Regions from separate parts of the Qipengyuania profundimaris genome, predicted to be linked through region 2. Evidence: predicted binding sites of a transcription regulator. Region 2 holds the regulator's gene; each other region holds the start of a gene.
What was found. Region 2 encodes LexA, which represses DNA repair genes until DNA is damaged. Its sites were predicted from a motif close to GTTCCNCNCTTGTTCT; they were not measured.
Positions count from the first base shown of each region.

Region 1: the regulator LexA is predicted to act here: its motif matches at 4,127-4,142, upstream of Q9K02_RS10305 (ATP-dependent helicase).
Region 3: the regulator LexA is predicted to act here: its motif matches at 7,865-7,880, upstream of Q9K02_RS08085 (putative DNA modification/repair radical SAM protein).

Region 1 is NZ_JAVAIM010000001.1:2,085,538-2,095,373, forward strand. It holds gene Q9K02_RS10275 (MFS transporter) at 1-164, opposite strand, end outside; gene Q9K02_RS10280 (aromatic ring-hydroxylating oxygenase subunit alpha) at 236-1,399, shown strand; gene Q9K02_RS10285 (pseudouridine synthase) at 1,418-2,185, shown strand; gene rsmD (16S rRNA (guanine(966)-N(2))-methyltransferase RsmD) at 2,182-2,736, shown strand; gene Q9K02_RS10295 (hypothetical protein) at 2,743-3,192, opposite strand; gene Q9K02_RS10300 (hypothetical protein) at 3,461-4,015, opposite strand; gene Q9K02_RS10305 (ATP-dependent helicase) at 4,150-6,459, shown strand; gene Q9K02_RS10310 (sterol desaturase family protein) at 6,552-7,379, opposite strand; gene wecB (non-hydrolyzing UDP-N-acetylglucosamine 2-epimerase) at 7,434-8,570, opposite strand; gene wecC (UDP-N-acetyl-D-mannosamine dehydrogenase) at 8,567-9,817, opposite strand.
Region 2 is NZ_JAVAIM010000001.1:1,859,778-1,869,613, reverse strand. It holds gene gltX (glutamate--tRNA ligase) at 1-1,297, opposite strand, end outside; gene Q9K02_RS09230 (ComEC/Rec2 family competence protein) at 1,419-3,533, shown strand; gene lexA (transcriptional repressor LexA) at 3,609-4,307, opposite strand; gene trpC (indole-3-glycerol phosphate synthase TrpC) at 4,456-5,241, opposite strand; gene trpD (anthranilate phosphoribosyltransferase) at 5,238-6,230, opposite strand; gene Q9K02_RS09210 (anthranilate synthase component II) at 6,227-6,841, opposite strand; gene pip (prolyl aminopeptidase) at 6,903-7,865, opposite strand; gene Q9K02_RS09200 (phosphodiester glycosidase family protein) at 7,862-8,461, opposite strand; gene trpE (anthranilate synthase component I) at 8,692-9,836, opposite strand, start outside.
Region 3 is NZ_JAVAIM010000001.1:1,634,181-1,644,016, forward strand. It holds gene panB (3-methyl-2-oxobutanoate hydroxymethyltransferase) at 1-112, opposite strand, end outside; gene Q9K02_RS08050 (sodium-dependent transporter) at 242-1,672, shown strand; gene Q9K02_RS08055 (amino acid permease) at 1,776-3,359, shown strand; gene Q9K02_RS08060 (pyridoxamine 5'-phosphate oxidase family protein) at 3,427-3,912, opposite strand; gene Q9K02_RS08065 (hypothetical protein) at 4,035-4,868, shown strand; gene Q9K02_RS08070 (Y-family DNA polymerase) at 4,865-6,436, shown strand; gene Q9K02_RS08075 (PilZ domain-containing protein) at 6,433-6,831, opposite strand; gene Q9K02_RS08080 (carbonic anhydrase) at 6,946-7,755, opposite strand; gene Q9K02_RS08085 (putative DNA modification/repair radical SAM protein) at 7,883-9,127, shown strand; gene Q9K02_RS08090 (UdgX family uracil-DNA binding protein) at 9,124-9,836, shown strand, end outside.

The DNA.
Region 1 (9,836 bases), 230 kb from region 2:
ACTTCCGCTTCCGTCAACCAAGCGAACAGCGTGCCAAGAAACAGCGCAAAAGGCAGGCCGCTGGCAAAGCCGAACAGCAGCATGAAGCCGGTCTTGCGATCCCCCAGAGCCATGCCGAGCGCCCGCCATGCGGAAATCTTCTTGGTCTCGGCGGCTTCGGCCATACGCAGGCATCCTTTGCAAATATCGTGATTTCTTGCGACACTAGCCGCTGGAGAGAGAAAGGAACAGCACAGTGGACGTTCCGACAAAGACGCTGCCTGAACGCCGTCCCACAGACGGGATGCTGGCGCTAGCCAAAGACATTGCCGAAGACCGCAAACGCGATGCTGCCGAGCCTAGCACCGTGCCTGCCTCCGTCTATACCGATCCCGAGTACTGGGCGCGCGAGAAGGCCGCGATCTACGACCGGATGCCGCAGATCCTGTGCCCTTCGGCGCTGCTGCCCGATCCGGGCATGGCGGTGCCACATGACGCAACGGGGCGCCCGTTGCTGATCACCCGCGATGCCGAAGGCGACGCCCATGTCTTCCTCAACGTCTGCCGTCATCGCGGCACGCGGCTGGTCGAAGGCGCGGAAGTGCAGTGCACGAAGAAGCTCGTCTGCCCCTATCATGCATGGACTTATGCCGTGGATGGTCGGCTTCTCGCCCTGCCCCGTCCCGATACCTTCCCCGGCCTCGAAAAGGGCGAGTACGGACTCGTCGAGCTACCCTCGCGCGAGACCGGTGGGCTGATCTGGTTCTGTCCACAGGGGGAGACGGCCGACTTCGGATTAGCGAATACGCTCGGCGAGGATTTCGATGCGCTCGGCATGGGCGACCACGTGCTCTTCCGCCGCAAGACTCACGAGGTCGCCGGAAACTGGAAGCTCATCATGGATGCCTTCCTCGAAAGCTATCACGTCACCCGCCTACATGCGAAAACCATCGGCCCGTTCTTCAAGGACGGCGCGACCAGCGGCGACATGATAGGACCGCATTCGCGCAGCGCGGTCGGGCGGCTGGAAGAGATGGAGGGCATCGACCTTGCCGACATGGCCGCGCTGCGCCGTGTCGTCACCTTCGCCTACCAGCTGCTTCCGGGCGCGCTGATCATTCCCAGCCCCGATTACATCAACGTGATGGTGATGATGCCGCAGGCGCACGACCGTACGCTGGTGGAAGATTTCATGCTCATCCCCGAGCATCCGGCCACCGACAAGGCCCGCGATCACTGGGAGCGCAGCTGGGCGCTGCTCGATGGCGGCGTCTTCGCGAGCGAAGATTTTCGTGCCGCGGAACTCGGCCAGCAGGGCCTTTCGACGGGAGCGGTCCCGCATCTCACCCTGGGGACGATGGAGGGCGGCATCAGACGTTATCACGAGACGGTCGAGGAAGCCTTGCGCGCTGTGAACTGAGCGCCTAACCGCGCCCTCATGTCCGACAACCGACTTCCCGAAGCTGGCGACCGCATCGCCAAGCTGCTCGCACGCGCAGGCGTGGCCAGCAGGCGCGAGATCGAGCGCATGATCGCCGACGGGCGCATCGCTCTCGACGGCAAGGTGCTCGACACGCCGGCGATCAAGCTCGACAGCTTGCGCGGGGTGACGGTGGACGGCAAGCCGGTCGGCAAGACGGAAGAAACGCGGCTGTTCGCGTTCCATAAGCCCTCGGGCATGCTGACGACCGAGCACGATCCCAAGGGACGCCCGACGATCTATGCCGCGCTGCGCAATGCCTTGCCCAAGGATGCGGGCCGCGTGATGCCGGTGGGCAGGCTCGACTACAACACGGAAGGGCTGTTGCTGCTCACCAATGATGGCGAGATGAAGCGCGCGATGGAGTTGCCCTCGTCAGGCGTCCCGCGCACCTATCGCGCCCGCGCGTTCGGTGATGTGACGCAGGCACAGCTGGACGAACTGATCGAGGGCGTCGAAGTTGACGGGATCCGTTATGGGAGGATCGAAGCCAATCTCGAACGCGGATCGGGTCGCAATCGCTGGATCGAGCTGACCTTGCGCGAGGGCAAGAACCGCGAGGTGCGCCGCGTGCTCGAACATCTCGGGCTGGAGGTGAGCCGTCTGCTGCGCATCGGCTACGGCCCGTTCCACATCGGCGACCTGCCGCGCGGGCAGGCGCTGGAGATCAAGGGCGGCGACGTGGCTGGCTTCAAGCGCGAATTGGCTCGTGGAGGCCGCCAGTGAGGATCATTGCGGGCGACTGGCGCGGACGCAAGCTGGTCGCGCCGCCGGGCGAAGCAACCCGTCCGACCGCGGACCGGACGCGCGAGACGCTGTTCAACATGCTCGCCAGCCGCCTTGGCAGCTTCGACGAGTTGCACGTGCTCGACCTCTTCGCCGGCTCGGGCGCGCTCGGCCTGGAAGCGCTGTCGCGCGGCGCGACCTCCTGCCTGTTCGTCGAGCAGGACAGCGCGGCGGTGAAGGCGATCCGCAGCAATATCGAGACCTTCGAGGCGCGGACCAGAGCGAGCGTTCAGCAGGCATCGGTGATGAGCCTCGGTCCGGCCAAATCCGCGCACCAGCTGGTCCTGCTCGACCCGCCTTACGGCACTGGCGCAGGCGAAGTTGCGCTCGATCGCATGCTGCGGCTCGGCTGGATCGATCCCACGACTTGGATCGCGCTCGAAACCGGCGCGAAGGAAGAACCGCGGGTGAGCGGGCTCGAATGCGTGGCGGATCGCCGCGTCGGCAAGGCTCGGCTCTCGCTCCTGAGGCTCGCTACCGACGCGGCGTGAGGCGCTTTACGATCGCTTCATAGGGTCGGCAGGTTCGGAATGCGCTTCATCGATAGCATCCGTTTCGTCTACTGGATCGGCATCGGCAGCGGGTTCGCTTGAATTCGCCCCACCAATTTGTGTTTCTATCTGGCCCCATGCCGCTTCACGCCCTGCCTCGTCCATGGCGACCATCGCCAGCTTGTCGCCATCGGCCAGGCGCCAGAACAGCTCCTGCCGCTCGGGAGCAAGCGTCCAGTAATACCCCTGCACCTCGCCCGACCACTGCCGAAACTGGACCTGTCGCTCTTCCGGCCAGCCGTCGACGACCGCCATCTGTTCGGGCGTCATCATCGCCTCGGCAGGCTGGGCATCAGCCGGCGGTGGTGCCGTGGTTTCGGGAGTATCCTGCGCCATTGCAGGGATAGAAATCGTGGCCAGTTGGCCACCGAGAATGTACCAAAAAGTCTTTCGCATGTGCTCTTCCTCCAGAAGTGACATGCGCAACGAACGCGACCCGAATACTTACCCCTCCGGGACCTTCCTTATCGTTTCAAACGCTTCCGATAAGCAATGGATTGCCGCGACCGCAATCGCGCTTTCCGCACCGCCCAACGGTGATCGTGGCAAAAATGCGGCGAACGGAATCCAGCGCATAAGCGAAAGGCGGGACCGCTTTTACGGTCCCGCCCTCGAACTCACAGCCAATTCGCACTTGCGACACACCATGAAAGATTAGCTCAAATCAGTCCATCTGGCTGGCGGGACGACCCGGCCAATAATCCAGCGGCTTCGTGCCGGTGCGGTTCTTTTCCCAGCTGTTGATGCAACCATCCTGCTGGTTGGGCGTGCAGACCGGAAGGTCCTCAGCCGAAATATTCGCTGCGGTGCTACGCGTCACCGGCTGAGCAACTTCCTTGCTCACGAAACGCGGCGAAGTCGAGGCTGACGTCGATGCAGTCGTAGCTGTGGTAGCCGTCGTGCTCGCGCCATTCATCTGGGCGGCGATCTGCGTCCAGGCGGTCGAGCGCTGCTGCGGTGTCATCTCATAGATGCGCACGCGCTGTTCGTCGTTCAGCATCCACCAGCCATTGGTCTGCGCGGGCGTCAGCGTCCAGTAATACTCCTGCACATTTGCAGGCCATGCATCATAGGCAGTCTGTCGATCGGCAGGCCAACCATCGTACATGGCTTCCTGAGCGTCGGTCCACATGTAGCCGTCGGTATCCATATCCTGGGCGATGGTGGGGGCAGCGGTAAGAGCCAGGGCTGCTGCACCGGCAAGGATGATATTACGCATTGGAGTGTTCTCCATCTTTGTTTCCATTGCCCTTCCTACGCAGCACCGCACTGCATTGTTCCGTGGGTCCTCAGTACGTCGGGGCACGTCAGGCTTGTATTGCCGCCCCGCGTTCCCTAGCTGTTCCGGAGCTCATGTCAGATATCGTACCCATCTCGGAAACCGGCGAAAACGGCGGGATTCCGCCCTATGCGGCGCGGTTGAATCCACCACAGCGCCAAGCGGTTCTGACCACCGAGGGGCCGGTTTTAATGCTGGCCGGAGCGGGTACCGGCAAGACCGCAGCACTCACCGCGCGTTTGGCACATCTCATCGCGACCCGCCGGGCGTGGCCCTCCGAGATCCTGTGCGTGACCTTCACCAACAAGGCAGCGCGCGAAATGCGCGAGCGTGTCGCACGGCATATCGGGGACGCCGTGGAGGGCATGCCGTGGCTCGGCACCTTCCATTCGATCGGTGCGCGCATGCTTCGCCGCCATGCCGAATTGGTCGGCCTGCAGAGCAATTATACGATCATCGATACCGACGATCAGTTGCGTTTACTCAAGCAGATGATCCAGCAGGAAGAGCTGGACGAAAAGCGGTGGCCGGCGCGCCAGCTGGCCGGGCTGATCGACCGCTGGAAGAACCGCGGTCTCAATCCCGGTGACCTCGATGCGGCCGAGAACGAAGCTTACGCCAACGGTCAGGGCGCGAAGTTCTACAAACTGTATCAAGAACGACTGAAGACGCTCAACGCCTGCGATTTCGGCGACCTGCTGCTCCATATGCTGAACATTTTCCGGCAGCATCGTGACGTGCTGGAGCAGTACCAGAAGCGCTACAAATACATTCTCGTCGACGAGTATCAGGACACCAACCAGGTCCAGTATCTGTGGCTTCGCCTGCTGGCGCAGGATCGCAAGAACATCTGTGTGGTGGGTGATGACGACCAGTCGATCTATTCCTGGCGTGGGGCCGAAGTGGCCAATATCCTCAAGTTCGAGAAGGATTTCCCCGGCGCAGCGGTGATCAAGCTGGAGCAGAACTATCGCTCTACCCCGCAGATACTGGCCGCAGCCTCCGGCCTGATCGACGCCAATAGCGAACGGCTCGGCAAGACGCTGTGGACCGAACTTCCGGCGGGCGAAAGAGTCCGTGTGATCGGCGTCTGGGACGGCCCGGAAGAAGCGCGCCGGGTCGGCGAGGAGATCGAGCGGCTGGAGTCCGAAGGCGCCTCGCTGGACGAGGTCGCCATCCTCGTGCGGGCGCAGTATCAGACGCGCGAATTCGAAGACCGGTTCATCCAGATTGGCCTCAATTACCGCATCGTCGGCGGCTTTCGCTTCTACGAGCGCGCCGAAATCCGCGATGCCCTCGCTTATCTGCGCGTGATCGAGCAGCCCGCCGACGATCTCGCTTTCGAACGGATCTACAACCAGCCCAAGCGCGGCCTCGGCGCGAAGACGCTGGAGGCCATGCGCCGCCATGCCCGCCGCACGCAGACGCCGCTCGCCGCCGCCTCGCTCGACCTTGCCGACAGCGATGAGCTGCCCGCCCGCGCGCGCAATACTCTGACGGGGCTGCTGGCGCAGTTCGTGCACTGGCGGCAGCAGTCCGAGAAAGTCACGCCGTCCGAACTGCTGCGCATGGTCATCGCCGAAAGCGGTTACGAGGACATGCTGCAGAAAGATCGCAGCGCGGAAAGCGCCGGACGGCTGGAAAACCTCTCCGAACTCGCCCGCGCGATGGAGGAGTACGAGAGTCTCACCGACTTCCTCGAGCATGTCAGCCTGGTGATGGACAACGACCGCGCCGACGATGGCGAGAAGCTGACCATCATGACGATGCATGCGGCCAAGGGGCTGGAGTTCGACCACGTCTTCCTGCCGGGGTGGGAGGAAGGCGTCTTCCCCAGCCAGCGCGCGCTCGACGAAGGTGGCCTCGCCAGTCTCGAGGAAGAGCGCCGCCTCGCCTATGTCGCCATCACGCGCGCCAAACGTCGTTGCACGATTTTCCACGCTGCTAACCGGCGGATCTACGGCCAGTGGACCAGTTCGATTCCCAGCCGGTTTATCGACGAGCTGCCCGAGGAAACGATCGAGCGCGAGACAACGATGACCGGCGGCGCATCGCTCTGGCGGGCGAACTGGACCGAGACCGAAGACCCCTTCGCGCATGTCGCTCGCGATGCGCCGGGACGCGCGGACAAGCGCGGCCCGGGTTGGCAGCGGGCGCTATCGACCGGATATGATGCGACGCCCAAGCGCCTAGCCGAACCGGGCCGCAGTGCCGCCAGCTTCGCAGCCAAGCCGCGCACAGATATCGCGATCGGCGCCCGCGTGTTTCACGACAAGTTCGGCTACGGCACCGTCACCGACCAGGAAGGCAACAAGCTGATCATCGAATTCGAGAAAGCGGGCGAGAAGCGTGTGCTCGACAGCTTCGTCAAACTTGCGGACTAGCTTGGCGGGTTCGCTCGCTCGAAGACTTGCGTGGACCCGGAAGCGGTGATTCCGGCGCTCGGCAAAGGCGCCTAGCCGATCGACAGCAAGGATTAGGCGCTGGCTTTGTCCGGCGTTTCGTCGCCCGGCGTCACGGACCGGCGATACCGGGCTTCCCACGGTCGTTTAAGCTCGCCCCAGATGCCGCGCGTTCCCTCTTCGATGCCTGTTTCGCAGTTGAGGTAGGGGGCGGGATTGCACCATGTGCCGAACAATTTGTCCCACAGCGTGATGGTATTGCCGTAGTTGCTCCCCATAAGGCGCTCGTCGCGAATATGATGTAACCGGTGCGCCGCCGGTGAAACCAGCACCTCGCCGAACACGCCGAGCGTCCACGGCAAGTCGGCGTGAATGAAATGCGCCCACCAGCTGCGTATCAGGGTCGCTCCGATAATCGCCCACGCCGGCATGCCCAGGGCGATCACCAGCACGGTGTCGAACAGTAGCGAGATCACTTTGGCGACCGGGTGTTTGCGCTGGACCGACAGCCAGTGGATCGCGGTATCGGCGTGATGGGTGGCATGAAAACGCCAGAGGCTGCGGTCATGTTCGAGCCGGTGGCGCCAGTAGGCCACGAAATCGATCAGCGCGATAGCAAGCAGGAGCGTCACGACTTCGGGAACGCTTTCCCAAAACCCTCCGAGATATCCTGTTCCGTCAAGGACAATCGCCAACGCTGCTGCCGGGACTGCGAAAAGAGGAGCGATGAAAAGCGCATTGAACGCGGCAAGGCCGAAATTCGTACTGGCTTCCCTGTGGCAGACCACGATTGCGCGCCCGATGGCCTGCCGCTTCAGCACCAGCGCAAGCACGCCGAACACTGCGCCATAGATGGCCAATTCGCGCAGCAAAGCCAGGACCGATTGAGCCAGTGCTATCATCCGATCTGCTTAATCGATCAGGGTAAATCGGTCGTAAACAGAGCAGCCTTGCGCTCAGGTCAAGCGGTGTCTTGATGCGATAATGGCAGCTATCCGTTGTGCTGCCGTTCCATCCCCATAGGGATTATGCGCCTGTGCGACCTTCGCATAAGAGCCCGGATCGTCGAGCAACCGCGAGGCGTGTTCGACGATGGCGTCACAGTCTGCGCCCACTAACAGCGCGGTGCCGGCAGCTATGCCTTCGGGGCGCTCGGTCGTGTCGCGCATGACGAGTACGGGTTTACCCAGACTGGGGGCCTCTTCCTGGATGCCGCCGCTATCGGTCAGGATGATATCCGCCCGCATCATCATGCGGACGAAGTTCGGATAGTCAAGCGGATCCATGAGGTGGATATTGTCGAGCGTCCCGAGCTGTTTGTTCATCACGCCTGCAACATTCGGATTAGGGTGCACTGGATAGACGATCGCGACGTCCTCGCGTCGGGCCAAGGTTTTCAATGCGGCAGCGATATTGCGCATGCCTTCACCGAAATTCTCCCGACGATGCGCTGTCACGGCGATCAGACGCTTGCTACCCACCCCGGCCAAGGCAGTGTCGATTCCCTTGCTCAGCGCCGGATCGGTTTCCAGTTTCGACTTCGTCGCGAGCAGCGCGTCGATCACGGTATTCCCGGTCACGAATATGTCTTCGTGCGCTTTGTTTTCCGCCAGCAATGCGTCTGCCGCAGTTTGGGTCGGCGCGAAGTGAAGATCGGCAATCGTCCCGGTGACCCGCCGATTTACCTCTTCAGGCCACGGCGAATAGATGTCGCCGCTGCGCAAACCTGCTTCGACATGACCGATCGGAATTTTGCGGAAATAGCACGAAAGCGTGACCATCATGGTGGTCAGGGTATCGCCATGGACCAGCACGCGATCCGGTTTTTCGTCGTCCAGCACCTGACCAAAACTAAGCAAGATGCGTGATGCAAGCGCGTCGAGGCTCTGACCGTGCTGCATCAGATCAAGATCGATGTCGGGTGTAATCCCCGCAATTGCAAGCACCTGGTCCAGCATCTCTCGATGCTGCGCCGTCACGGCCACTTTCACATCGAAGTGGCCATCCGTACGCAAGGCGTGGACGACGGGAAACATCTTGATCGCCTCCGGTCGCGTGCCGAAAGTAACCATCACCTTGGGACGCCCGTTCATCGTTGCAGCAAGCCCCGGGTATCGTAGACCTGCTTGCCGGCAAAATCGCTCAGCGAGAGGTGTTTGAAGTCCGTGTGATCGACCAGAATGGCAACGGTTTCTGCCGCCTCGAGAGCTTCGTCCAGGGAAACAAGCTTGGCGCTGAATTGCTGCAGCCGCGCAGGTAGTTCGGTTGCGAAGGGTTCGACGACCAGCATGCGGTCGCCGATCTCGCCGGCCAGATGCTCAGCAATCTCCAGCGCCGGACTTTCGCGGAAATCGTCGATATCGGGTTTGAACGCCAAGCCCAGCACGGCGACCTTCCCGGTCGGCTGGGCTTTTGCCATGGCGCACAGGCCCTCAATCACATGTTTGGTCTTATGGAGATTGACCTGGCGCGCGGTGCGGATCAGCGGCGTTTCTTCAGGTGCCGCAGCTACCAGGAACCAGGGATCCACCGCGATGCAGTGCCCCCCTACTCCCGGTCCCGGTTGCAGCACGTTGACGCGGGGGTGCCGGTTGGCCAGTCGGATGACTTCCCAGACGTTGATGTCGAACCGGTCCGCGACGAGGGACAATTCGTTGGCGAATGCGATATTGACGTCCCGGAAGCTGTTTTCGACCAGCTTGACCATCTCCGCAGAACGCGCATCCGTTTCGAAACAAATGCCTTCGACGAAGCGGGCATAGAGACGGCGGGCTTTCGTCGAGCAGTCGGGTGTCATTCCGCCGATCACACGGTCGTTCGACCGCAGTTCAGCGATGATCTTCCCCGGCAAGACGCGCTCCGGGCAATAAGCAATGGCGATGTCGGCCGGGCCGTGGGTGTTGCCCGGCACGCCCAGATCGGGGCGCCGTTGCGCGATCAGCTTCGCTACTTCATCGGTCGTCCCCACCGGCGAGGTCGACTCGAGAATGATGCAATCGCCGGGCCTGAGTTTCGGGGCGATCGCTTCCACCGCGCTCATGACATAGTCCAGACCGGGCGTATTGTCTTCGAGCAGCGGTGTGGGCACCGCAATGACGTGAAACTGGGCTTGTGGCGCATTCAGGGAGGCACAGAGCATCTTGTCCTTGACCACCCGCTCTACCAGCTGGTCGAGGTCTTTTTCTTCGATATGGATGGCGCCGCGATTGATCGTGTCGACCACGCGCTCGGAAACGTCCACGCCGCACACACGCAGCCCGGACGAAGCGATGATCGATGCGGTCGGAAGGCCGATATAGCCTAAGCCGAACACGACTACATCGTACTCGTCGTTCCGCATACTCGCGAAAACTTCTGGA
Region 2 (9,836 bases):
GACCCAATTCGAGCTGCTCGGCATACGATTTCGTAGTGGCTTCGAGAGCCTCGATTGTCCAGTCATTTTGCACATGCAGCATTTTCGACAGGCCCGCGAGGCGCTGGCGCGCTTCGTCATCAAGCAGGGCGGCCGCTTTTTCGGTCATCTCGAGAGGCCGTTTGGCGAAAAGAAACTGCGATCCTTCAACGAGTTCGTTGACGGACTTAGCGCGTGTTTTGAGGACCGGCATCGCCTGCTCGAGCAAATCGACATCTGCATCACCGTCCAGCCTCTCGGCCACGATGCGAGCCAGGCGACCATCATCGGCCTCCCGAATGTAGTGACCGTTGAGGTTCTGCAGCTTCTTGATATCGAACCGGGCAGGACCCTTGCCGACTCCGTCGAGGTCGAACAGCTCGATCGCTTCCTCGCGGCTGATCTCCTCGCGATCGCCATGACCCCAGCCGAGGCGCAGGAGATAGTTGAAGAGCGCTTCCGGCAGGACGCCTTCTTCGTCGCGATAACCTTCGACACCGACGGCGCCATGGCGCTTCGACATTTTTGCGCCGTCCGGACCGTGGATCAGCGGCACGTGAGCATAGACCGGATCGGGCCAGCCGCCCTCGATCGCGTCCATCGCGCGGATCACAGGGAGCTGGCGGAAGGCGTTGTTGAGGTGATCGTCGCCGCGGATAACGTGAGTAACACCCATATCGTGATCGTCGACGACCACCGCGAGCATGTAGGTCGGCGTACCGTCGGCGCGGAGCAGGACGTAATCGTCGATCTCGGCGTTCTTCACGGTCACCGGACCCTGGACGGCATCTTCGATGGTCGTCTCGCCCTCGGTCGGCACTTTAAGACGGATAACGAAGGGCGCCCCTTCGGGAGCCTCGCTCCCGTCGCGGTCGCGCCAGCGACGGTCGTAGCGCATCGGTTGCTTGGCAGCGCGCTGGTCGGCGCGCATTTGCTCGAGTTCCTCGGGCGTCGCGTAGCATTTGTACGCGTGGCCTGCTGCGAGAAGCTGGCGCGCTACTTCGGCATGGCGTTCGGCGCGGTCGGACTGGAACAGCGGTGCATCGTCGAAATCGAGGCCGAGCCAGTCGAGCCCTTCGATGATCTTGTCGATCGCGTCCTGCGTACTGCGCTTGCGGTCCGTATCCTCGATCCGCAGGAGCGTGCGGCCGCCGTGGTGCCGGGCGAAGAGCCAGTTGAACAATGCCGTGCGCGCGCCGCCGATATGCAGGTATCCTGTGGGCGAAGGGGCAAAGCGGGTTACGACCTGTCCTTCGGGCGTTCCACTATCGCTTGCCATTGGCTCTCGCTTCCTTTCAAACACTTGCATGGCGACACGCGGGACGCCTTCGGTACCGATGGGGGGGACGGACGGAGGATCCGTGCAGGCTGTGCCGCGCCCTTGGCGCATGCGCGGCCTGATGTCCAGAATTGCGGATCGCTGCGAGACAGGTTTGGCGAGTGCCGGATTTGACCGCGGACCGTGGCTGGCAGTTGCCTTTGGCGGCGGCATCGGTCTGTGGTTCCTGCTCCACACGCCGTGGCAATGGTCTGCAACCATTGGTGGGCTTGTTCTGGTTGCCCTTGCGGCGCTTGCCGCGTGGCGCGATCGTGATGAGCGCGCCTACCTCCTCGCTGCGACCATCGCCACGTCGCTCGTCCTCGCGGCAGGGATCGGGCTGGTCTGGGCGCGCTCCGAATTGATCGGGGCAGAACCAATCGAGCGACCGACGTTCGAACGGCTCGATGCCCGCATTCTCGAGCGCGAGGACCAGCCGGCGCGTGACCGCATCCGGCTCGTGTTAGCCGCTCGCGACGCCGAGGACGGGATTGCAAGAGCCTACCGCGTCAACGTTCCGCTGGATCAAGCGGATAGCGCGTTGCGGGAGGGCGTACGCGTCAGGGTGTCCGCGCGCCTTATGCCGCCTTCGCCGCCAATCGTACCGGGCGCCTACGACTTCGCGCGACGGGCCTGGTTCGATGGCTATGCGGCCACCGGCAGCGTTGTGGGGGATATCGAAATAGTAGAGGAGGCCGGCGGGGGCGGCGGCGAAGGCTGGATCGCGCAGGTTCAGCGGCACCTCTCGGCGCATGTTCGCGACCGTCTCGACGGCGCTCCCGGCGCGATCGCGGCGACTCTCGCCAGCGGCGATCGCGGGGCGATTTCCGAAGCGGACGAGGTGGCTATGCGGGATGCCGGCCTTACGCATCTGCTGTCGATCAGCGGCCTTCACGTGAGCGCAATCATCGCCGCGACCTATCTGATTGCGCTCAAGTTGCTGGCCCTATGGCAATGGCTTACGTTGCGCGTACGCCTGCCGATCGTGGCCGCTGCAATCGCTGCTCTTGCCGGGATCGCTTACACGCTCTTGACGGGGGCTCAGGTACCAACGGTGCGCAGCTGCATCGGCGCGATCTTGGTCCTGACGGCTCTGGCGCTTGGGCGCGAGCCGCTCTCTTTGCGCCTAGTCGCGGTCGCAGCAATCGCGGTGCTGCTCTTATGGCCGGAATCGCTTGTCGGACCGAGCTTCCAGATGAGCTTTGCCGCCGTGCTCGCCATCGTGGCACTTCACAATGCGAAGCCGTTTCGCGAATTTCTCGCGCCACGAGAGGAAAGCGGCCTGCGCCGCTTCGGCCGCCGGGCGTTGATGCTGTTCCTGACCGGCTTTGTCATCGAGCTCGCACTCATGCCGATTGTCCTGTTCCACTTCCACCGTGCGGGAATTTACGGGGCGGTCGCAAACCTCTTCGCGATCCCGCTCGTGACCTTCGTCTCGATGCCGCTCGTTGCCCTGGCTCTGGCGATGGATGTAGTCGGGTTGGGAGCTCCGGCCTGGTGGCTGGTCGGCAAATCGCTCGATGTACTGCTGTGGATCGCGCACATCGTTTCGGCTCAGCCGGGTGCGGTGAAGCTCGCCCCCAAGATGCCGATGGCGGCGATGGCGGTATTTGTCCTCGGCGCGCTCTGGTTGGCATTGTGGCATGGAAGAACACGGCTTTGGGGGGCGCTTCCCGTCGCCGTCGCTTCGGGATGGATGTGGGCGACGCCTGCCCCGGACATCGTGATCACGCGTGATGGGCGCGATGTGGGTATTGCCAGCGCGGATGGCCGGCTGCTGGTTTTGCGGGACAGCGAGGGCAGTTACGCCCAACAAAATCTGCGCGAAATTGCAGCGCTCGATGGCGAGCCCGTACCTTTAGCCGAATGGTTGGGCGCTCGGTGCAGCCGGGACTTTTGTAGCTTGCGTATCGAAAGGGATGGTCGAGATTGGGACGTGCTGATCGCGCGAAGCCGCGAACTTATCGAGGAGCGAGCGCTTGCCGCCGCCTGCGACAGGTCCGACATCGTCATCGCTGATCGCTTCCTGCCGCGCTCATGCAAGCCACGCTGGCTCAAGGCCGATCGCCGGTTTCTCGAGCGGGAAGGCGGTACCGGCATTTACCTTGCCGAAGAGCATATTGATACCGTGGCCGAAGGGCAAGGCGAGCACGGTTGGTTCCGCCCCTTCGTCCGGCGGAACGCGGGCTCCCAATAAAGACAACCTATGAAGGAAGAGAGGGCGCAGCCGACGCCGCGCCCTTCTTCCCAACTAAAACTGTCTCGTCGAGCGTCAGTGGTAGCGCCGGAGCAGACCGGCAAGCTTGCCCTGAACCTTCACTCGATGGGATTCATAAACCTGCGGTTCGTAGGCCCCATTCGCAGGATCGAGGCGGATCCGCCCGCCATCGCGGCGCAGGTACTTCAGCGTCGCTTCTTCATCGTCGACCAGCGCGACGACGATCTCTCCGTCGCGAGCGGTATCGGACCTTCGGACAAGTGCGAAATCACCGTCGAAAATGCCTGCCTCGACCATCGAATCGCCCGACACTTCGAGCGCATAATGTTCACCCGGTCCGAGCAGAGCGGCGGGAACCGGCATGCTCGCCTGGCCCTCGATCGCCTCGATCGGCGCGCCAGCCGCGATCCGGCCGTGTAGCGGCACGTCGATGATGTCGTTCGCCGGCTCCGGCGCGACGGATTTCGCCGTTACCGTGGCCGCCATGGTCGCGCCGGTATCGTTCACAGGCTTAGCTTGGCCGGCGCCTGTAACCGCGTCTTCGGGCAGCTTGACGACCTCGAGCGCCCGCGCACGGTTCGGCAGGCGACGGATAAAGCCGCGTTCCTCGAGAGCGGAAATCAGGCGGTGGACGCCGGACTTGCTCTTGAGGTCGAGCGCTTCCTTCATTTCCTCAAAACTGGGTGAAATGCCGGTTTCCTCCAGCCGTTGCTGGATGAAGCGGATCAATTCGTGTTGCTTGGCTGTCAGCATATCTGCGCAACTCCCGTGCCGCCTGTTCACAACCCTGTGAACGAATGTGGAACAATTAGGCAACGAATATCAGCAAGTCAAGCAATTCAGCCGTTTCGGACCTTTCTTGTCGAGAACAAGCGTTCGCGATACGTGCCAAAGCGCTGGGTCAGCCCTGAAGCAAGGCGCGCGTCGCAGTAGCGACGTCGGCTTGCCGCATCAGACTCTCGCCGACGAGGAAGCTACAGACACCGCTACGCGCGAGGCGCTGGCAATCGGCATGCGTCGCGATGCCGCTCTCACCGACAAGAAGGGCGTCCTCAGGGGCGAGGACTGCCAGCCGCTCGGTGGTCGCAAGATCGGTGGTAAAGGTCCGCAGATCCCGATTGTTGACGCCGATGAGCCGCGATTGAAGCGCCAGCGCGCGTTCCAGCTCCTGTTCGTCATGGACCTCGACCAAAACGTCCATCCCGCGTTCGATCGCGGCAGTTTCGATTTCGCGCATCGTCCCGTCATCCAGCGCGGCTACGATGATTAGTATCGCATCTGCGCCAAGCGCGCGAGCTTCGGCGACTTGCCAGGGGTCGATCATGAAGTCCTTGCGCAGGACCGGCAGATCGCAAGCCGCGCGGGCTTCGACCAGATAATCCTCGTGGCCCTGGAAGTAAGGCGCATCGGTCAGGACCGAGAGACAGGCCGCACCGCCATCGGCGTAATCGCGAGCGTGCTGCGCAGGGTGAAAATCCTCCCGGATCAGACCTTTGGACGGCGAAGCTTTCTTGATCTCGGCAATCAGGCCGAAGCCATTCTGCTGCGCGCGTTCCAGTGCGAAGCGAAAGCCGCGCGGCGGCGTTTGGTCCTTTGCTTGCGCATCAAGCGAGTCGAGCGAATGCTGCTGCTTGCGCTCGGCTACCTCACCAAGCTTGGTTTCGCAGATTTCGACCAGCTTGTTCATTGCGCGATCGCGATCCAGTCTGCCAGCAATTGCTGGGCAGCACCGCTGTCGATTGCTTCGCCAGCCATTTCGGCACCGGTCGTCCAGTCTTCGGTCTTGCCTGCCACGATCAAAGTAGCGGCGGCGTTGAACAGCACGGCGTCGCGATAGGGTCCGGGCGCGCCTAGCAATAGCGCCTCGAGTGCCTTGGCGTTGTGCGACGGGTCGCCGCCGCGGATCGCCTCGACCGGCGCGTGGGGCAGGTTTGCCTGCACCGGGTTCACCCGCCGCATCTCGAAATCGTTGCCGGTCACATCGGCCAGCTCGTTTCCACCGGCAATGCTAAGCTCGTCCAGCCCCTCGTCGCCCGAAGCGATGAAGGTACGCTCCGTGCCGAGCTTGGCTTTTGCCGCTGCGTAGATCGGCACATAGGCCGGGCGCGCGATCCCGATCAGCTGGCGTTTCACGCCTGCCGGGTTGGAGAGCGGGCCCATCAGGTTGAATATCGTGCGAACGCCGAGCTGCTGGCGGATAGGCTGTATCCGGCCCATCGCCGGATGATGGTTCTTTGCGAACAGGAAACAAATGCCTAGCTCGGCCAGTGACTTCTCTGCGGTTCTTCCCGCGGCTTCCATATTGAGACCGAGCGCTTCGAGTGTGTCTGCCGCGCCCGACTTGCTGCTCGCCGCCCGATTGCCGTGCTTGGCCACCGGAACGCCGCACGCCGCGACAAGCAGGCTGACTGCTGTGGAAACATTGAGCGTGTGGTGCCCGTCACCGCCCGTGCCGCAGCAATCGACCGTTCCTTTCGGCGCGTCGATCGGGATCAGCCGCGCCCGCAGGGCCCGCGCCGCGCCCGCGATCTCATCGGATGTTTCGCTGCGGGTGGACATCTCGCGCAGGAACCGGGCGATTTCCTCGTCGCTCGTCTCGCCATCGAGAATCCAGCCGAAGACCTCTTCGGCCTCCTGCTCGCCCAGACGCTGCTCTGCTGCGGGTAGCGTCCTCATGCCGGTACCTTTGCGTCGATTCCGCACAGCGAGAGGAAATTTGCGAGCAGCGCATGTCCGTGTTCGGTAGCGATGCTCTCGGGGTGGAATTGTACGCCGTGGATCGGCAAGTCGCGATGACGGAAACCCATCACGCTGCTGCCATCGAGGCCGGGCGTCGTGCTGGTAGCATTGACCGCGAGGCACTCGGGAATGTCCTCCACGATCAGCGAGTGATATCGGGTAGCTATAAAGGGTGACGGCAATCCGGCAAACACGCCGCTGGCGTCATGTTCCACCGGCGACGTCTTGCCATGCATCAGCCCGCCGCGAACGACCTTGCCGCCGAAATGCTGGCCGATCGCCTGATGTCCGAGGCAGACGCCGAGTAGCGGCTTGCCCGCATCTGCGCATCCCGCCACGAGGTTGAGACTGACGCCGGCCTCGTTCGGTGTGCAGGGACCGGGCGAGATCAGGAAACCCGCAGCGCCGCTGCTCATGGCCTGGTCCGCCGAAATGGCGTCATTGCGCACCACCTCCACTTCGGCGCCCATTTCCATCAGGTAATGGACGAGGTTAAAGGTGAAGCTGTCGTAATTGTCGATGACAAGGATGGAGCGGCTGTCGGTCATTGCGGAACGGTCAATGGCGGCACGGCTGCGGGCTTTCAAGCAACTTCAGCTGCCCGCGACGTCACGCCTGCTTGCCCACCAGCTTGTCGGTCGCCCGCACGAGGCCATCGATGATGCCCGGTTCTGCTGCGGAGTGTCCGGCATCATCCACGATCCACAATTCCGCTTCCGGCCAAGCTTTCTTGAGCGCCCAAGCGGATGTCGGCGGCGTGCAAATGTCGTGGCGGCCCTGAACGATAATTCCGGGTATGCCCGCCAGCGCGCTGACATTCTTGAGCAATTGCGCTTCCTCCAGGAAAAAATCTTCGAGGAAGAACTTCGCGCAAATCCGGGCGAAGGGCACGGCCTTCGCGGGATCGGCGAAGGTGTCCAGCAGGGCAGGATCTGGCAACAGTGTGGCGACATTGCCTTCCCACAGCGACCATTCGCGCGCGGCGGCAAGGCGTGTTTCCTCGTCATCGCTGGTCAGGCGCTTGTAATAGGCTTTCACCAGATCGCCACGCTCATCTTCGGGGATGAGGCCGGTAAACTGGTCCCATTGTTCGGCCATGATTTCGCTGGCGCCATATGTGTAGAGCCAGTCTTTCTCGGTCTGGCGCGCGAGGAATACGCCGCGCAGCACCAGCTCGCTCGTGCGGTCGGGATGGGTCTCGGCGTAGGTGAGGGCGAGTGTCGCGCCCCAGCTACCGCCGAAGACCTGCCACTTGTCATGCCCGCACATCTCGCGGAGGCGCTCGACATCGGCGACAATACGCCAGGTATCGTTATGCTCGATCTCGGCGAATGGCAGCGACTTGCCGCATCCGCGCTGGTCGAACAGCAGGACGTCGTAAAGCTCGGGGTCCCACTGGCGCCGATGATCGGGCGACATGCCGCCGCCCGGGCCGCCATGCAGGAAAACCGCAGGTTTCGCGCCGGGCGTGCCGACACGTTCGTAATAGAGCGAATGACCCTCGCCGACATCCAGGATCCCGGTTTCGTAGGGTTCGATCTCCGGATAGAGGCCACGGCGCTGTTCGGTCATTCGCTGTCCTTCTTTTCGACGACCACGATCGGGCCGATCGGCGCGCCGGTATCGAGGCGGTCGGTCGCCGGGTTCCACAATTGCGAGACGTTCCCGTCGAGGAACAGAGCATTGGGCGTCTTCAGTTCATCGCGATAGAAACGCGCGAGCTTGCCGAAGGAAATCGGCGCGTTCGAAATCACGAAATGGGCCCGGCCCTGCCCATCGACGCCGACTGCGTTGCGGATCAGCCGGGAAGGGCCGTCCTGCGTTATTTCAGGATGCAGCTTGCCGTCGATCACCAGCATCGGCCCGGACTGCGTGCCGAACTCCGGCCGCTCGGTCACATTGGCGAGGAAATCTTCGGTCGTGCGGACGTGCCATTCGCCCGCCGTGCCGTAGAACACGCCATTGGGCTTGAGGTGGAAATTGCCTTCGCCATCGGCTATATTGAGGGTTTCGAGCCGCTCCGAACCTTCAACGAAGTAACCGATTGGCTCGCCCTCGTCGTCATATATGCCGGCGTTCATTGCAAAGGCGACGCCGTTCTCGCCGCGTTGGCGCGAGAACGCAGTCAGGCTGCGATAGGGCGCTTCGCCCGACGGCCCAAGATCCATGCTTATGCGGTGGCGGACGGGATTCGCGAGGCAGTGGGTAAGGGGTGTGTCCTCGAAGATGATGGACCGGCATGCGCTTTCCACCGAGCTTGCGACGGTCGCCGTCTCGCTAGGCTCAGGCGAAGGCGATGGCGCCTGCCCATCAATCCTGGCACGAGCGACAGGTTCGCCGGCAGGTTGCTGTTCGCAAGCTATGAGGCTGCCGAGAGCGAGTAGGGCGATTGCAACCCTCACTGGCCGTATCCCGCTTCGTTTGCGAGCCGCACTGCGTCCTTTGCCGCGGCGAGCAGGGCGCCGGCCTTGGCTTCGCATTCGCGCTGCTCATAGGCTGGATCGCTGTCCGCCACGATGCCCGCCCCGGCCTGCACTTGCATGATCCCATCCTTCACCACGGCGGTGCGCAGGACAATGCAGCTGTCGACCGATCCGTCCGGCGCGAAATAGCCGACGCCGCCCGCGTAGGGGCCGCGCGTTGCAGGTTCCAGCTCGGCGATAATCTCGCAGGCGCGCACCTTGGGTGCACCGCTGACGGTGCCTGCCGGGAACCCGGCAAACAGCGCATCGAGCGCGTCCTTGCCCTCGGCAAGGCGCCCGACGACGTTGCTGACGATATGCATGACGTGGCTGTACCGTTCGACCGTAAAACTCTCCGTGACCTCGACGCTGCCGGCGTCCGCCACGCGCCCGACGTCGTTGCGCCCGAGATCGAGCAACATCAAGTGCTCTGCGCGCTCCTTCGGGTCGGCCAGAAGCGATTTCTCGGCGAGCCGATCCGCCTCCTGCGTCGTACCGCGCGGCCGGGTGCCGGCGATCGGGCGGATTGTCACCTCGCCTTCGCGCACCCGCACGAGAATTTCGGGGCTCGAGCCGACCACGGCGAAGCCGGGTAGGTCGAGAAAATAGAGGAAGGGCGACGGGTTGATGCGCCTGAGCGAACGATAGAGCGCCATGGGCGGCAATTCGAACGGCGAGGTGAATCGCTGCGAGAGGACGACCTGAAAGATATCCCCGGCCGCGATGTAGTCTTTCGCACGCAAGACCATTGCCTGATAATCGTCCGCATCGATAGTCGAGGTGAGCTGAGGTTCGATATGGTCGGGATACCGGTCGGCAGACTGTGACAGCGGCAGGGAGAGCTTCCGAAGAGCTTCGTCGATCCGCTCCTGCGCCAAATCTAGCGATCCGTCCGGCCAGACCGGCGCAATACAGAACAACGTGTCGCTGAGCCGGTCGAAGACGAGGATCACTGTCGGGCGGACGAAAAGCATGTCCGGCAAATCGACGTCGCTCTGCGGAGCCCGAAGAAGTTTCTCGACCAGGCCGATTGTCTCGTATCCGAAATAGCCGACGAGGCAGGCGAGGGCGGGCGGAAGCG
Region 3 (9,836 bases), 230 kb from region 2:
CCTTGCCATCGCGCTTGTGCGCGCGGATCTTCGGCACGGTAAGGCGCTTCATCGGCTGGGGCGTCGGATTGGCGCGGCTGGTCGATGTGTCGAGCTGGAAAGTCGTGGACATGGTGCAGCCCCTAGCAAGCCGTGAAAGGAAGGCAAAGCGGCGCTTGGAATCGGCAGCGATTGCGTGTCTAAGGGCGCCGACGGGAAAGTGCGGCTGAGGGGCCGCTCTTCAGAGAGGAATTCGACGCCAATGGTCGCCACCACTACTTCGACCGGCGAAGGCTGGTCTTCGCGTACAGCCTTCATCCTTGCCGCAGTCGGGGCCGCAGTCGGTCTCGGCAATATCTGGCGCTTCCCGACCCTTGCGGGCGAAAGCGGGGGTGGGGCCTTCGTGTTCTTCTACATTGCCTGCGTCTTCCTGCTCGGCCTGCCGCTGGTGCTGTCCGAAATTTCAATCGGACGGGTCGGGCAGACCGATGCGGTCGGTTCGATCCGCAAGGTGGCCGCGCAATCCCAATCGTCACCGAGCTGGGCGATATTCGGGGCAATCGGCGCAATTGCCGCGTTCCTGATCGTGTCCTTCTATTCGGTCGTCGCCGGCTGGGTGCTGTATTACGCTGGCGTGATGGGCGGCGACCTGATCGATGCCATCATGGCTGGCGAGCCGTTCCGCGGTGCGCTGGCCGGAGAGGATCAGGCACAGATCCAGCAGCGGCTGGGCGACATGTTCGCCAGCCCCGGTCTGCTGCTCGCCATGCACCTCGCCTTCATGGGGCTGACGCTTTTCATCGTTGCGCGCGGGGTCAGCTCGGGCATCGAGAAGGCAGCGACCTATCTAATGCCGATGTTCTTCGTCCTGCTCGTCGGGTTGGTCATTTACGGCGCAATCGAGGGCGATATCGCCGAAACCGCGGCGTTCCTGTTCACGCCCGACTGGTCGAAGCTGACGCCGCAGGTGATGAACTCGGCTCTCGGGCAGGCGCTGTTTTCGCTTTCGCTCGGCGTGGCGGGACTGATTACGTATGGCTCCTACATCAAGGAAGGCAGCGGCCTCGGCTCGACATCGGCCCTGATTGCAGTCGCGGACACGATGGTTGCGCTGCTTGCCGGCTTTATGATCTTCCCGATCGTCTTTGCCGTCGGCCTCGACCCGGCGGCCGGCCCGACGCTGGTCTTCCAGACACTGCCATTTGCTTTCCAGACCATGCCTGCCGGGGCGCTGTTCGGTTTCCTGTTCTTCGTCCTGATCCTTGTCGCCGCGGTCACGAGTTCGATTTCGCTGCTGGAGGTGCCGACTGCCTGGGGCATCGGAGAGCGCGGTTGGAGCCGCCAGAAGTCGGCACTGATCTTCGGCGGCGGCGCGTTCCTGATCGGGATTGCCTGCCTGCTTGGCTACAACGTCTGGTCGGACGTCCGCCCGCTCGGCTTCTGGTCGCTGTTTGCCGAAACCGACATCCTCGACACGGTGGACGGGTTTACCGGCAAGGTGATGCTGCCGGTCGGCGCGCTGCTGACCTCGATTTTCATCGGCTGGAAAGCGGACACGAACCTGCTGCGGACGACGACCGGGCTTTCGCCCCTCGCATTCGGTCTCTGGCGCTTCCTGATTGCTTGGCTCTGCCCGATCGCGGTGGCGATCATTCTGGTGACGGGGCTGTTCCCGAGTATTCTCGGGGCCTGATCACATTGCGCTTTTCGGGCGCGATGTTTGCGAGTAATCGAGGCGTTCCGGCTGGCGGAGCGGGGGTGTCCCGCGGCGGGCCGGTGGAGCCAGCTGGCCACATATGATCCTCGACAGGGTGAAGCCGCTCGACGCGATACTCGCGGCGGCAGAGAAGAAGTCGCTGCATCGATCGCTCGGTGCGTGGCAATTGATGCTGTTCGGTATCGGATGCATCATCGGGACCGGAATATTCGTCCTCACCGCCGCCGGCGCGCAGAAGGCTGGGCCGGGCCTGATGCTGGCGTTCGTAATAGCCGGTGCCGTCTGTATCGTGGCGGCGCTTTGCTATGCGGAGATCGCCGCGATGATCCCGGTAGCAGGATCGGCTTACACTTACAGTTATGCGACGATGGGCGAGCTGCTCGCCTGGACGGTGGGCTGGGCGCTGATCCTGGAATACGCCATCGCCGCATCGGCAGTGTCGGTCGGATGGTCCGGGTATTTCTCCGGCACCATCCTGAACGAGTTCCTCGGCATCGCGCTTCCGCAATGGCTTTCCGCGGGTCCGCTTGCATTGGGCGGGGAACCGGGGGGCTTCATCAACCTGCCTGCTTTGGTAATTGCCCTGCTGGTAACGTGGCTCTTGATGATCGGGACAAGCGAGAGCGCCAAGGTAAATGCGGCATTGGTCGCGATCAAGGTTACCGCACTCACGGCATTCATCGGCCTCACCCTGACGAGCGCCTATTTCGATCCGGACAAGTTCAATCCCTTTCTGCCGGCGGGGGTGTTCGGCGGTTTCGGGACGGGTGTGGGCGCGGTCGGCGCAGCCGCGACGATCTTCTTCGCCTATGTCGGGTTCGACGCCGTTTCGACCGCTGCGGAAGAAACGAAGAACCCGCAGCGCAACGTGCCGATCGGGCTGGTAGGTTCGCTGGCCTTCTGCACCGTCTTCTACATTCTCGTCGCGGCAGGGGCGATCGGGACGATCGGCGGCCAACCGATCATGGGACCCGGCGGCGTGCCGTTTCCCGCAGGCTCGGAAGAGCTGGCCCGACAGTGCGCGCTTCCCGCTTATTCGGGCGCTCTCGTCTGCTCGGACGAGGCGCTGGCGCATGTGCTGCGGCAGATCGGATTTTCGGGTATCGGCAATTTGCTCGGCATTGCAGCCTTTCTCGCTCTTCCTTCAGTGATCCTTGTGCTGCTGTTCGCACAGACGCGCATTTTCTTCGTGATGAGCCGAGACGGGCTGCTTCCGGCAGGCTTGTCGAAAGTTCACCCGCGGTGGAAGACGCCTTATGTCGTCACGCTCCTGACCGGTGCGATTGTGGCCTTGGGTGCCGCTTTCTTTCCGGTCGGGCAGTTGGCCGATATTGCCAATGCCGGAACGTTGTATGCCTTTGCGATGGTCGCGGTGGCAGTGATGGTTCTGCGGCGCACGGCTCCGGATCGGCCGCGCGACTTCCGGACACCCATGCTATGGTTCGTCGGCCCTGCCACTATCTTCGGTTGTGCGTTTCTCTTCCTCAACCTGCCGCTGGAAGCCATGCTTGTATTGCCGTTGTGGTCGGCGATAGGCCTGCTGGTCTATTTCGGATACAGCCGCAGGAAGAGCCATCTGGCCCAGGGGATAGTAGAGGTTGTCGACGATATCGCGGGCGAGGAAACGATGATCCCGATTGACCCTGCCCCACGCAGCGACTGATAAAAGAGAAAGGGCCGCCCGGTAAGGGGCGGCCCTTTGCGACACGTTTTATCGTTATCGGTCGATCTTAGAGGTCGACCTTCTTTGCATGCTGTTCTTCGGCTTCGTCGTGGACGGTCATGCCCAGCGCCATCTTCGCGGTGTTGAGCATACCGAGATCACCGTTCCAGATTTCCGCAGTGCCGAGGTCCATGCGCAAGAACAGGATATCCGGATCGTCCTTGCCGCCATCGTACCAGGCTTCGACGAAGTTGTTCCAGAAATGGTCGAAACGCTCCTTGCTGGTTTCTACCGCAAGTGCACCGCCGAAGCGGGCAAACATTTCGTGGCCTTTGCCGGCGAAGGTCGCGGTGGCGTTGCCGAGCTTGGCGAAATCGCTGTGCTTGTGCGTGAAGAACCACACCGAGCTGTTCGCATCTTTGTCGAGCTGCGCGGTCATGGGCACCGCAGTGTCGGGCTGGCCGTCAAGTTCGAGGAAGACGAAGGGCGAGTCCGCCATTGCCTTCCAGAATTTGGTCTTGAGTTCGTCGGCATTGCCTTCGGCGTATTTCATTTGTGGTCCTTTCGGTCGTTTGCCTGTGCAACGTGCGGCAAAGGAGATGCGTTCCGGGGCATGGCGACAAGGCCGAACTACCCGATTGCGAATCGATCCGTGTTGGAACATATTAGGAACAAATGAGTCGTTCCGTCATGCCTTCCGCCACCACTTCCTTGCCGCTGGCCTCGCTCATCGATGCCGGTACCATCGCGGCGCGGAACAGTTCGCGTTGGCGGCCGGGCCTGGCGGCAGCGGGCACGCCGGCGCTGCATAGCGAGGTGTTCGCCTCGCCGAACGAAGCGGCCGGAGCGGGGGCGGCGCTGGCCCTGGCGCTCGATGATTGGCGGAACCTGCCTCGCAGCGAAGGTCGCGCCGGAGGTCGCGGCGATGCTCACGCCGCGACTCCCACCGAGCCCGACGCCCGGCCTGTCCTGTGGGTGCAGACGCGCGATGCGGCACGGCTTTCCGGGCGTCCTTACCGCGCCGGCCTGCCGAAGGAGATGCGCGACCGGTTGATCCACGTGCTCGCCGATACCGCACAGGATGCACTCTTTGCGCTGGAAGAGGGGGTGCGCTGCCGGGACATCGCCTGGGTGATCGGCGAGATCGCGGGCAATCCGAAGGCGCTCGATTTCACTGCGTCCCGCCGCCTCACGCTGGCGAGCGAGAGATACGGCGTGCCGCTGTTCCTCGTCCGGCTCGATGCGGCGCGCGACCTGTCCTCCGCCCGGATGCGTTGGGATGTGACATCTTCGCCTTCCGACGCGCCCCGGTGGAATGCGCAGGCCCCAGGTGCGCCCGTCTGGCGGGCCGAGCTGTTCCGGGCGCGCGGGCATGCACCGGGTGAGTGGCTGCTACACGAGCAGGGCGGGGCACTGAAAGCCCGGCGCGAACGGCAGGCGGACAACGACACCGGCGCGCTTAACTGGACTGCGGGGCTTCAGCGGCGGCGGCTGTCGCAGCAGGCATGAATGCGCTTGCCGGCGACCTAGGGTCGTCCCGCCGCCGCATCCTCGCGATCTGGCTGCCCGCCTTCGCGATCGACCGCTGGCGGATCGTCACGCGGGAGGCCGGGGGCGAACTCGATAGCGGGCCGCTAGTGCTGATTGCCGACACGGCACACGGCCCGCGGATCGAGGCTGCCAATCGCCTCGCCACGGATGCCGGTGCGCGCCGGGGCATGATGCTGGCCGATGCCCGCACGCTGTGCCCGGAAATCTCGACCGCACCCAGCGATCCGGCGGGAGATCTTGCATTCCTCGAACAGCTTGCCGTCCGGGCGCAGCGCTGGGGCCCGTGGTCGGCGATGGACGAACCCGACGGCCTGCTGGTGGACGTGACTTCCGTCGCGCATCTGTTCGGCGGGGAGGAAGACCTGCTCGAAGATGTGCGCGCGGGTTTCGCCCAGCGCGATCTCGTCATCCGCACAGCCATTGCGCCCACCGCAGGGGCAGCCTGGGCGCTGGCGCATTTCGGCCGGGCCGGGGCGATCGTGGATCGCGAGTTGGAGCCTATGCTGGCCGACCTTCCCGTCGCGGCACTGCGGCTTGGCAGCGATGTGCTCACCGTGCTGCGCCGCCTCGGCCTCAAGCGGATCGGCGACATCACGACCATCGGGCGCGACGCGCTCCAGCGCCGGTTCCGCAAGCGCAAGGTGCCTGAGGCCAATCCGCTGCTGCGCCTCGACCAGCTGCTCGGGCGGATTCCGGAACCGCTCATCCCGGTAATCGAGCAACACGCGCCGCTCACCCAGCGGCGCCTGATGGAGCCGATCCGTCACCGCACTCTGCTCGATCAGGTGGTGAACGATCTTGCCGATGACATGGCGCGGCTTCTCGAGAGCAAGGGGCTGGGCGCGCGGCGGTTGGAACTGGGGCTGTGGCGGGTCGATGGCGAGGTTGCGGTGCGCAGGCTGGAGATGTCCGCCGCCACGCGCGATCCCGCCCATATCTGCCGCCTGTTCGCCGCGCGGCTCGACGATATCGAGGCGGGCTTCGGCATCGAACTGCTGCGCCTGCGAGCCAGCTGGACGGAGCCGCTCGCACTGGCGCAAGGCGATATCGAGGCACAGGCGGAAAGCCCCGGCACCTCGCTTGCCACCTGTATCGACCGGCTGACGGTGCGGCTCGGCCCCAAGGCGGTCAGCCGCCCGGTGCCTTTCGCCAGCCACATCCCGGAGCGCGCGCAGCGCTGGAAGCCGCCGCTGGAGCGGGAGCCACCGACGCAAGGGGTGCTGGAATTCCACGCCCGCCCGCTGAAGATGCTCGACACGCCGGAGCGGATCGCCGTGCTCTATGCTTCGCCCGACGGCTACCCTCAGCGCTTTCGCTGGCGCGGCGGCGTGCACGAAGTCGCGCGGGTCGAAGGGCCGGAGCGGATCGCACCCGAATGGTGGCGCGAGCGCGGTTCGGTCCGCCTACGCGATTACTACCGGATCGAGGACGAGCGAGGGCGGCGCTACTGGATCTATCGCCAGGGCATCGCCGGAGACGGACGGGGCGGAGCGCCGGACTGGTTCCTGCAGGGGCTCTGCGCCTAGCTTTCGGACACCAGGAACGCGCGGCGCGAGCGCTTCTGGCCGAGGGGTATGTTGCTGAAATTCGCCACCGGGCCGGTCTCGACTTCGACCGTCTGGACCGAGGCGTCCACAGCTGCTTGCAGAATGCTGCGTTCGAACACCAGCCCGCAGCTACCGTCGCGGCTCCATACCACCTTGCACCAGTGTTCCTGATCGCCCCAGGCGAGCAGCCCGGAAATGCCGCTGGCCGGCAAGTCTTCTGCCTCGAAACATGCGCCGTCGAGCGACAGATCGCGCAACCGACCGCGTCGTTCGCCGCCAAGCAAGCGAAGCGACGCGGGGCAGTCGACGGAATGCCGCCGACTGGTGCGTCGTTCGGATTGGCTCGCGACCTGTTTTCTCTGGAATAGCGCCACGTGGTGCCCCCTTACCGGACGTCATCGCGGGGTTCTGGTTACTGCGACCTTTTCCGACACGGTAAATAAACTTTAGGGATACCCGCCCGACGCCGGGCCGGGCGCGTCTCACATTCAAGGGCGATCGAAGAAGTCCACTCGCCCGTCGTCGAGATCGTAATAGGCGCCCACGACCTTCAGTTTGCCAGCTCGCTGTGGCTCGAGCAGGATGGGGTCCGTATGCTGTCGAAGCTGCCGTACGACACGGCTGACGTTGGCGCGGACCGAATTATCGAGCAGATCGCCGTCCTTGTCACGGACCGACAGGACCGCCGGGATGATCGGCTCGATCATGGGGCCGATGGAGCCCGGGAATGTCGCATTGTCCGTCACGACTTCGGTCGCCGCTTTTACGGCACCGCAGCTCTCATGTCCCATCACGACCACTAGGGGGACATTCAGCACCGCCACGGCATATTCGATCGACCCGAGGGCGACCGTGTCCACGGTATTCCCGGCATTACGAATGATGAAAAGCTCCCCCAGTCCGCGACCGAACAGGAGTTCGGGCGGCACCCGGCTATCGGAGCATGTTACATAGGCAGCGAAAGGCTGTTGGCCGGCGGCGAGATCAAGCCGTCGTTGGGAACTAGTTAGGACGCTTGTGCGGCCGCCGGTAAGGAACTGTTCGTTGCCTCGTCGTAAGAGCTCGAGAGCCTGGTCGGGGGTGAGGTCGGAAGCCGGCGGCGCAGGTTCGGGCATTGCCGGATTATCCTGCGCCAGGGCAGAATTACCGCCCAACAACGCGGCGGCGCTGGCAGCCCCCGTTGCACCAAGCATGGATCGACGAGATATCATAACCACTCTCCTTTGGCGCCCGAAGACAAGAGTGGGTCGGGCGCTGGTTTGCTCTATCGCCAGGGGCGATCGCTCAACGTCCGACATCACGAGCACATCGCGCTCGCCAGAGGGGCCCGGTCCGTGCAATTTTTACGCTGTTCTGGCGTGGGGGTTCCCGCGGTCGCAGCATTTTGCTGTTGGAAAAACCTGCGAGAGAACATATAAAGAACGTATGGCGTCGCAAACCATCCTCCAGAAGCTCGAGATTCTCGCCGATGCGGCGAAATACGATGCGTCCTGCGCGTCCTCCGGCACGGCAAAGAAGAACAGTCTGGGCGGCAAGGGGATTGGCTCGACGGAGGGGATGGGCATCTGCCATGCCTATGCGCCCGATGGCCGCTGCATCAGCCTGCTCAAGATCCTGCTGACCAATCACTGCGTGTTCGACTGCCATTACTGCGTCAATCGCAAGAGTTCGAACGTGGCGCGGGCGCGCTTCACGCCGCAAGAAGTGGTGGACCTGACGCTGGCCTTCTACCGGCGCAATTACATCGAAGGGCTGTTCCTGTCGTCTGGCATCGTGAAAAGCTCGAACCACACGATGGAGCAGATCGTGGAAGTTGCCCGCATCCTGCGGGAAGAACACGATTTTCGCGGTTACATCCACCTCAAGACCATTCCCGAAGCCGATGCCGAGATCGTGCATCAGGCGGGGCTCTATGCCGACCGGGTGTCGATCAATGTCGAATTGCCGACCGACAGCGGCCTCACCCGCCTCGCGCCCGACAAGGATGCGCGACAGATCGAAGGCGCGATGGGCAAGGTGAAGGCCGACCTCGTCGAAGCGAAGGATGCGCGCAAACGCTTCCGCCACGCGCCGCGCTTTGCGCCTGCGGGCCAGTCGACGCAGATGATCGTTGGCGCCGATACCGCGAGCGACGCCGATATCGTGGGCAAGGCGAGCCGGCTCTACGACAATTTCCGCCTGCGCCGCGTCTATTACAGCGCCTTCTCGCCGATCCCCGATGCCAGCGCGGTGCTGCCGCTGAAGCGCCCGCCGCTGATCCGCGAGCATCGGCTCTACCAGTCCGACTGGCTGATGCGCTTCTATGGCTATAAGCCGACCGAGGTCATGCAGGCGACCGAAGCGGACGGGAATCTGCCGCTGGATATCGATCCCAAGCTGGCCTGGGCACTCAAGTTTCGCGAGCAGTTCCCGCTCGACGTGAACCGCGCCAGCCGCGAGCAATTGCTGCGCGTGCCCGGCCTCGGCGTGAAGGCGGTAAACAAGATCATTGCCAGTCGCCGCCATCGCAATCTGCGGCTCGACGATGTGGCGCTGCTGACGCAATCGATCACCAAGGTGCGGCCGTTCATCTGTACGGTAGACTGGCGCCCGATCACGCTGACCGACCGCGCGGACCTGCGCAGCCTGCTCGCGCCGAAGACCGAGCAGCTGGAGCTATTTGCGGCATGAGGTCCTCGCGCAGCCTCTCGGGCGTGAAGCTCGGCACTTATTACGTCGTGCACATGCCCGAGCCGGACGATTTCGACTTCTGGCGGGAGCGGGCGCGCGGGCTGATCCAATGCGATGTCCCGCCCGACCGGATCGCATGGGTCGAACCGGGTGGCAGCGGCGACCTGTTCGCGCATGGGAAGCGCCGCATGCCGGTGCCGCCGAAAGATGCGCCGCCGGTGCGCGCCAACCGCCGCTTCGTCAGCCTAGCGCGTAATGCCGCGCTCCATTCCGATCCCGAGCGCTTCGCTCTCCTTTATCGCCTGCTCTGGCGATTGCAGGCCAATCCGCGGATCATGGAGGATAAGGCGGACCTTGATGTTCGCAAGCTGGAAGAGCTCGACAAGAACGTCCGCCGCGACAGTCATAAAATGCATGCCTTCGTGCGCTTCCGACTGGTCGAAGATGAGGAGGGTGATGAGCATTATGTCGCCTGGTTCGAGCCCGACCACCACATCCTGCGCGCCAATGCGAGCTTCTTCATGCGGCGATTTTCCAACATGCGCTGGTCGATCCTGACGCCGCGCGGCTCGCTTCACTGGGACGGCGAGACGATGGCAGAAGGTCCGCCCGCCGACCGCAGCGACGCGCCGAGCGGCGATCCGACCGAGGATTTGTGGCGCAGCTACTACGCGTCGATCTTCAATCCCGCGCGTTTGAAGATCGGGGC